Regions from separate parts of the Blautia sp. MCC269 genome, predicted to be linked through region 2. Evidence: predicted binding sites of a transcription regulator. Region 2 holds the regulator's gene; the other holds the start of a gene.

Region 1 (4,216 bases), on a different contig from region 2:
TTTTACCGGTTCAGGCGGATCCTGGATAAATCATTTTTACAGAAGAGGGGGATTCGTTGTATTATAATAACAGCCAATGTGACAACATAACATATAATACATAAGACTCGAGGGATAAGGGTATGGAGAAAAAATTAACCATCAGTAAAAAGACACTGAAGATCATACTTGGGATCTGTATTGCCGCAGCAATCCTGGCTGTGGCCGGGTTATTTGGCTACACATACATGGCAGATCACAACACACTGGGCCGGAAAATTTCCGTGTGGGGAGTGGAGGTTTCCAGGCTGGACGCAAAGCAGGCAGAAGAAAAAATTGCTGCGGAATTTGAAAACCGGCCGGTATCTTTTCAGGAAAATGACAAGGAGGTTTACAGCACGACGCTCAAAGATCTGGGGTACAGCCTCAATGAGGAAGATCTTCTGAATAAGCTTACAGACCTTCAGAAACAGAGAGAAGAGAACCGGAAGATTTTTCCAAAGGAAGAAAACGTAAATCTGGAATGCCAGATCGAGGAAGATGAAGAGCAGGAAAAACAGGCTCTGGATCTTTCCAATTTCGGAACGGAAGAAAGAAAATCTTCCACCGATGCATCCATTCAGTACAATGAGGAGAAAAAAGAATTCATCCTTGTGAAACAGGTACAGGGCACGGAGATTGATCCGGATAAACTGGAGACCACCGTGGACACAAATCTGAATGCGGCATTTGATACAGCTCTTCTTGGAGATACAATCACAATCCCGTTGAACAAACATGTATATATCAGCCCGGCAGTGACAGCAACAGAAGATATGGAAAATAAAGTTACAAGTCTGAACAGTCAGCTGAAAAAATACCGGAGTACTACAGTTACATACACATTTGGAAGTGAAACGGTTGTGCTGGATGCAGACACCATCAGTTCCTGGCTGAAAGTGGAAGGTGAGACCCTGACTCTGGATGAAGATGCCATCAAAACCTATATCAGCGATCTTGCCAACAAATACAATACCATTTATGTTCCCCGTACTTTCCATACCTCAACGGGAACGGACGTGACCATTGAGGGGAATGAGTATGGATACCGGATCGACCAGGACGGAGAGTACGCACAGCTTGTGGAAGATCTGAAAAGTGGTACTGCAGTTACCCGTGATCCCGTTTACAGCAAAACCGGTTATCAGAGAAACGGAACTGACGATCTTGCAGGCAGCTACATAGAAGTCAGCCTGGATGCCCAGCATCTGTGGCTTTATAAAGATGGAAACCTTGTGACAGAAACGGATATTGTCAGCGGAAAACCGGTGAAGGGCCGGGAAACATACCGTGGTGCATGGCCCATTGCCTATAAGGCAAGTCCTTTTAATCTGACCAGCGCGGAATATGGATATGATGTAAAGGTCAATTACTGGATGCCTTTTGTCTACGGACAGGGCCTTCATGATGCTTCCTGGCAGTCTTCTTTTGGGGGAAACCGGTATAAGACCAACGGAAGCCACGGATGTATCAACCTGCCAAAGGATCAGGCGGCACTGATCTATGAGACGATTGATGCGGGATACCCGATCATTATTTACTGATTGAAAAAGAAAACAGTCACCTGGTCTAAAGCCGGGTAATCTGGCCGGATGAGTCAGATAGACTGAGATTATATTAAAAAAGCTTCGGAGAAATCCGGAGCTTTTTTATGCCACAGGAAATTACAACACCGTGTCAGTAATGAGAAGAATTTTTAAAAGTGTGTTAAAAAAAACACAAGAAATTACTGGAAATGACTTGTAGAAATAAGAATATCGTGTTATGATGGTTTAAGAAATCGAGCTAATACACTTCTTAATTGCGGAGGAAGAGTGTTTTACCTCTTTTATTTGAGCACTTTTAAGAAAAAATCTCAAGTAAGTGTTAGTCAGGTTTCCTTTTTTTATGTATATATTGTTAAAAAATAAACAATATTTAGATAAAAAAGATGCATTTAAACCGTCAGATTTTAGACTAAGAAAGGATAATGAAAAGTATGAAGTACAGTTATTATCCGGGTTGCACCCTGAGAACAAAGGCCAAAGATCTGGATGAGTATGCCAGAGCCAGTGCCGCAGCCCTTGGGTTTGAGCTTGAGGAGATCGAGGACTGGCAGTGTTGTGGTGGTGTTTATCCGCTTGGCACAGACGAGATCGCAACAAAGCTTTCTTCCGTCCGTGCGTTAAACCAGGCAAAAGAAAAAGGCCAGGATCTGGTGACGATCTGTTCAGCCTGTCATCATGTGATCAAGCGTGTCAATGATGATATGAAAAATGTGGAAGATATCCGGACCAGAGCCAACAATTATATGCAGTTGGAAGCTCCCTATGAAGGAGAGACAACCGTTCTCCATTATCTGGAGGTTCTCCGGGACAGAGTCGGTTTTGATAAACTGAAAGAAAAAGTAGTAAATCCTTTTACCGGAAAGAAGATCGGAGCCTATTACGGATGTCTGCTTCTGAGACCTGGAAAGATCATGGCATTTGATGATCCGGAAAATCCAAGGATCATGGAGGATTTTATCCGTGCCCTTGGCGCTGAGCCTGTGATCTATCCTTACAGAAATGAATGCTGTGGAGGATATATATCCCTGAAAGAAAAAGAAATGTCACAGAATATGTGTGAAAAGATCGAAGAAAGTGCAGCCGGATTTGGCGCAGATATGCTGATCACTGCCTGTCCACTGTGCAAATATAATCTGAATAAAAATGCCGGAAACAGACTGCCGGTTTACTATTTTACAGAGCTTCTGGCAGAAGCCCTTGGCGTCAAAGAGGAGGTGGCAAAATGAGAGATAACCATTCTGCTGCGGAAAAAATAAAGGAGATCAGCGGGACCAATCCTCTGAAATGTATGAAGTGTGGCAAATGCTCTGCTACCTGCCCATCCTTTGACGAGATGGATATCAAGCCTCATCAGTTTGTGTCCTACGTGATCAATGAAAATATCGAAGCACTTGTAAATTCAGCATCCCTGTGGAAATGTCTTTCCTGTTTTGCCTGTGTGGAGCGCTGTCCGCGAGACGTAAAACCCGGAAAGATCATTGACGGGGCAAGACAGCTGGTTGTCCGGGAAAAAGGCGGAGACTATCTTTCACCAAATGAAATTCCGGAGCTTCTTGATCCGGAGCTTCCTCAGCAGCTGCTTGTAAGTGCGTTCAGAAGATACAGGAGGTGAGAAAGTGCAGAGAATCGGTGTATTTGTCTGTCATTGCGGAAGTAATATTGCCGCTACGGTAGACGTGAAAAAGGTTGTGGAGATCATTGCAAAAGAGCCAGGAGTTGTCCATGCAGAAGATTATCAGTATATGTGTTCTGAAGCAGGACAGTCCAGGATCCAGGAAGCCATCCGTGAAAAAAATCTCACAGGAGTGGTTGTCTGTTCCTGTTCTCCGCGTATGCATGAGGCTACATTCCGCAAAGCGGCGGAAAAGGCCGGCCTGAATCCATATATGGTGGAGATCGCAAACATTCGTGAGCATTGTTCCTGGATCCACAAGGATATGCAGGAGGCTACGGAGAAGGCAGTGATCCTTGCAAGAGCAGCAGTAGCAAAGGTAAATTTAAACGCTCCTCTTCAGCCGGGAGAAAGCCAGGTTACAAAGAGAGCCCTGATCATCGGAGGCGGTATCGCCGGAATCCAGACGGCTCTTGATATTGCCGATGCAGGCTATGAAGTTGATATTGTGGAAAAAACGCCAAGTATCGGCGGAAGAATGTCACAGCTTGACAAAACCTTCCCTACTCTGGACTGTTCCGCATGTATCCTTACCCCGAAAATGGTAGAGGCTGCAGCTCATGAAAAGATCAATATTTATACATACAGTGAAGTAGAAAAAGTTGCAGGTTTTGTAGGAGATTTTACTGTTGATATCCGCAAAAAAGCGCGAAGTGTCAACATGGACAAATGTACAGGCTGTGGAGTCTGCCAGGAAAAATGTCCTTCCAAAAAGATCCCAAATGAGTTCAACAGAGGGTTGAACAACCGGTCAGCTATTTATACTCCGTTTGCACAGGCGATTCCAAATGTTCCTGTGATCGACAGAGAGCATTGCCTGAAATTTAAGACAGGCAAATGTGGTGTCTGCTCCAAAGTATGTCAGGCAGGAGCCATTGATTACGATCAGCAGGATGAGATCGTAACACAGAAATACGGAGCAATCGTGGTGGCAACCGGATTTGATACCATCAAGCTTGACAAATATGATGAATACGCA
Region 2 (4,216 bases):
ATGGTAATCCGGATGTCATTGGCAGCCAGCTCCTCATAATATTCTTCGAATACAATGCCAAGAATCAGGATTGGTTTGGTAACGCCTGCATGACGCAGTTCCAGCGCTTCTTCTGCCGTTGCTGTGGCAAAACCCCAGATATAATCATAATCGTGAATCAGATGTGCAATTGCTCTCGCACCATGGCCATAGCCATCCGCCTTGATCACTGCAATGATTTTTGTTCCTTCTTTCACATTTCTGTGCATTTCCTCAAAATTATGAGCAATGGCATCCAGAGATACCAGTGCCTTGACTCTCTCGTATTTTTTCATGATTTTGACTCCTCTTCACCTATCGCTAAAGCCTGGGGCAGATATTCAATGATATCGCCTGCCAGCATACTGCGCTTTCCTTTTTCAGCGGCTGCAAGATCGCCGCAAAGTCCGTGAAGATAAACACCTAACGCGGCCTTTAAAACCATGGAGGGATGTTCCTCCGTTTTCAGATACATACATAATACTCCTGCCAGAAGCCCGGAAAGCACATCTCCGCTTCCGGCAGTTGCCATACCGGAATTACCGGAAAGGTTCAAATACAGATCGCCTTTCCCATCTGTAATTACTGTACAGGCATCTTTCAGGACACATACGGTACCGGTTTCTTTCGCATAGTCCACTGCGGTCTGTGCAATTGTTCCCTGGATTTCCGATATGGTTCTTACACAAAGTCTGCTCATCTCACCGATATGCGGCGTCAGAATAACATTTTCACCCAGGAATTCCTTCCACTGAGGATGCATTGCCAGAAGATTCAGTCCGTCTGCATCCAGAATCAGTGGCTTTTTCTCCCGGGCGGCTGCCGTAAGAAACCACTGTTCTCTCTCACGGCTGGCCCCCGATGTTCCCAGTCCCGGTCCAATCACAAGGATATCACACCAGGAAAGAAGCTGTTCGTTGGATTCCTCATCAAACCGGGTGCATACCATAGCCTCCGGAAGAAGAATCTGCAATGGAATCCTGTTTTCTTCTACTGTCTGAATTTTTACCATTCCCGCCCCGGCATGAAGAGCAGCACTGGCGCTTAAATAAGCAGCCCCGCACATTCCCTCGCTTCCGGCAACAAATAGAATTTTTCCAAAAGTTCCCTTATTTCCGCCGGGATCACGCTCCGGAAACAGTTTCAGGTCTTCCTGCTCCAGACAACATGCAGATGCCTTTACAGCTTCCTGCTCATAGATTCCGATATCAGCGGTAACAATCTTTCCTGCATACAATCTGCCCGGATAAAAGCAAAGTCCTCTTTTCCGGTAACCAAACGTAACAGTCAGATCCGCGCTGAAGGCAATTCCCATTTCCAGGCCTGTATCTCCGTTTACTCCTGATGGGATGTCAACAGCGATCTTTTTTGCCCGGGCACTGTTCATCTCATGAATAACTTCCGCATAATGTCCCTCGATCGGACGCACCAGGCCTACGCCAAACACGGCATCTACTATAGTAGTATATTCACTCCAGTCCGGGTTATTCACTTCCGGGACCTGATATCCTGTGGCAATTTTATACTGAAGCACCGTTTCTCTGGTCATTTTGTCTTTGTTTCCGACCATGCAGAATTCTGCCCGGATTCCCTTCAGATAAAGCAGTCTGGCAACGGCAATACCATCGCCTCCGTTATTGCCGCTTCCGCATACAACCAGTATTCTTTCATTTTTTTCGAGATATTTCTCTATTTCTTCTACTACTTTCAGTGCTGCCCGCTCCATCAGAACTTCTGATGCCACTCCGATATGATGAATGGTGGCACCATCCAGCTTCTTCATCTCCTCGCAGGTAACAATTTTTTTCATGCTGTGCCCTGCCTCCCCTCTTAATAGAGAAAGCTGCCGTTTCCGGCAGCTTAACACTTTCTACTTTTCCACATGCTCCTGCCTGTATTTACTCAGATTATAAGACAGTGTCATAAGACTTTCGGAAAGATGCACGTTCTCCACAATTACATCATCCGGTGTCTCCAGATCAAGATGTGCAAAATTCCAGATTGCTTTGATTCCGTTCTCCACCAGAATATCTGCCATTTCTTTGGCTTTGTTCTTCGGAAGAGTGAGAATTGCAATCTCTACATTATTTTCTCTCAGGAAAAACGGAAGTTCACTGAGCATCTGAATCTCAAGTCCGCGGACTGCAATACCCTCAAGCACAGGATTTACATCAAAAATTCCCACCAGTTTGAAGCCACGTTTCTCAAAGTCCACATAATTGGCAAGTGCCTGTCCCAGATTACCGGCACCTAAAATGATCATCGGATGAACGATGTCCAATCCGAGAATTTTACCAATTTCCGTATAAAGATAATGTACATTATAGCCATACCCCTGCTGCCCGAAACCGCCGAAATTATTGAGATCCTGACGAATCTGGGAAGCTGTGGTATGCATCTTCTTACTTAATTCATTGGAAGAAATACGCTCCACATTGTCTTCCATCAGCTCTCCTAAGTAGCGGTAATAGCGTGGCAGACGCTTAATCACCGCTTTCGAGATTTGTTTTGTCTCCACGATAGTTCTCCTCCTTACCTTACACTAGGTTAATTATACCGAATTGACATTTTCCTGTCAATTAAAGTTGTGAGTTCTGTACAAATTTCTTCATATTTTTTTAAAAAAATGATTTTTTCTTTGAAATCCTGGCGGTTTCCGTTATAATAGGTGGAGGATTTTCCCTGTTTTATGACCAGACAGAGACAATTCTTTATACAGGAGGACAGTTTTTATGATTTTATCATGTCAGAATATATGCAAAGCCTTTGGCGAAAAAGTAATTTTAAATGACGCATCCTTCCACATTGAAGACCGGGAAAAAGCGGCCCTTATCGGATGCAATGGTGCAGGAAAAACAACCCTTCTTCGGATCATCATGCAGGAAATTTCCGCTGACTCCGGCAATGTTGTTCTTGCACGTGACAAAAATATCGGCTATCTGGCCCAGTATCAGGACATTCACGGGCACCATACAATTTATGAAGAACTTCTTACTACCAAGCAGCACATCATTGATATGGAACGCCGCATCCGTAATCTGGAGCAGGAAATGAACCATGTACAGGGCGAGGACCTGAACCGTCTGATGGAGACTTACACCCGTCTTACCCATCAGTTTGAACTGGAAAACGGTTATGCCTACAAAAGTGAACTGACCGGTGTTTTAAAGGGTCTTGGTTTTACAGAAGAGGATTTTGACAAACAGATCGAGACGCTTTCCGGAGGGCAGAAAACCCGTGTTGCCCTTGGCAAGATGCTTCTCTCCAAACCGGATATCCTGCTTCTGGATGAGCCTACCAACCACCTGGATATGGAAAGTATCTCATGGCTGGAAACCTACCTTCTGAATTATCCGGGAGCTGTATTTATTGTCTCCCATGACCGTTATTTCCTTGATAAAGTTGTCACAAAGGTAGTGGAAATTGAGGCCGGACAGACCCGTGTCTACAGTGGAAACTACTCTGCTTATGCTCTTAAAAAAGCCCAGCTACGCGATGCCCAGTACAAGGCATACTTAAATCAGCAGAGAGACATCAAACATCAGGAAGCAGTCATTGCCAAACTGAAGTCCTTTAACAGAGAAAAATCTATCAAACGTGCCGAAAGCCGTGAGAAGATGCTGGATCGTGTACAGCGTATCGAAAAACCTCTGGAAATTCAGGATCGTATGCGGATTTCCCTGGAACCCCGTGTATTAAGTGGAAACGATGTCCTGCATGTGGAGGAACTCTCCAAGGCATTTCCGGGACAGACTCTGTTCTCCGATATTTCTTTTGATATCAAACGTGGCGAACGTGTGGCACTGATCGGAAACAACGGAACCGGCAAAACTACCATGCTGAAAATTATCAATGGTCTTCTCGAAGCAGATGCCGGAAAATTTTCTCTTGGTTCCAAGGTGCAGATCGGTTATTATGACCAGGAACATCATGTTCTTCATATGGATAAGACTATTTTCCAGGAGATTTCCGATACGTATCCGACTCTTACAGAGACCGAAATCCGAAATATGCTTGCAGCATTTCTTTTTACCGGAGACGATGTATTTAAAGAAATCTCCGCACTTTCCGGTGGAGAACGAGGCCGTGTTTCCCTTGCCAAGCTGATGCTCTCCGAAGCCAATTTCCTGATTCTGGATGAGCCTACCAACCATCTGGATATCGCTTCCAAGGAAATCCTTGAAGAAGCACTGGTAAG

The links. The regulator Rex, encoded in region 2, represses fermentation and respiration genes when NADH is low (regulators of the CRP and FNR family bind a similar motif). The targets are predictions, from matches to a motif close to ATTGTTAANTANTTAACAAT.
Region 1: GPK88_RS09750 (CoB--CoM heterodisulfide reductase iron-sulfur subunit B family protein) is a predicted target of Rex. The motif match lies at 1,914-1,933, and genes of this name have one in related genera.

Annotation. Positions count from the first base shown of each region.
Region 1 is NZ_WQQE01000026.1:39,961-44,176, reverse strand. Features, by position in the region: gene GPK88_RS09755 (L,D-transpeptidase family protein) at 123-1,562, shown strand; gene GPK88_RS09750 (CoB--CoM heterodisulfide reductase iron-sulfur subunit B family protein) at 1,997-2,791, shown strand; gene GPK88_RS09745 (4Fe-4S dicluster domain-containing protein) at 2,788-3,177, shown strand; gene GPK88_RS09740 (CoB--CoM heterodisulfide reductase iron-sulfur subunit A family protein) at 3,182-4,216, shown strand, end outside.
Region 2 is NZ_WQQE01000039.1:36,437-40,652, reverse strand. Features, by position in the region: gene alr (alanine racemase) at 1-314, opposite strand, end outside; gene GPK88_RS12940 (NAD(P)H-hydrate dehydratase) at 311-1,828, opposite strand; gene GPK88_RS12935 (redox-sensing transcriptional repressor Rex) at 1,889-2,536, opposite strand; gene GPK88_RS12930 (ABC-F family ATP-binding cassette domain-containing protein) at 2,751-4,216, shown strand, end outside.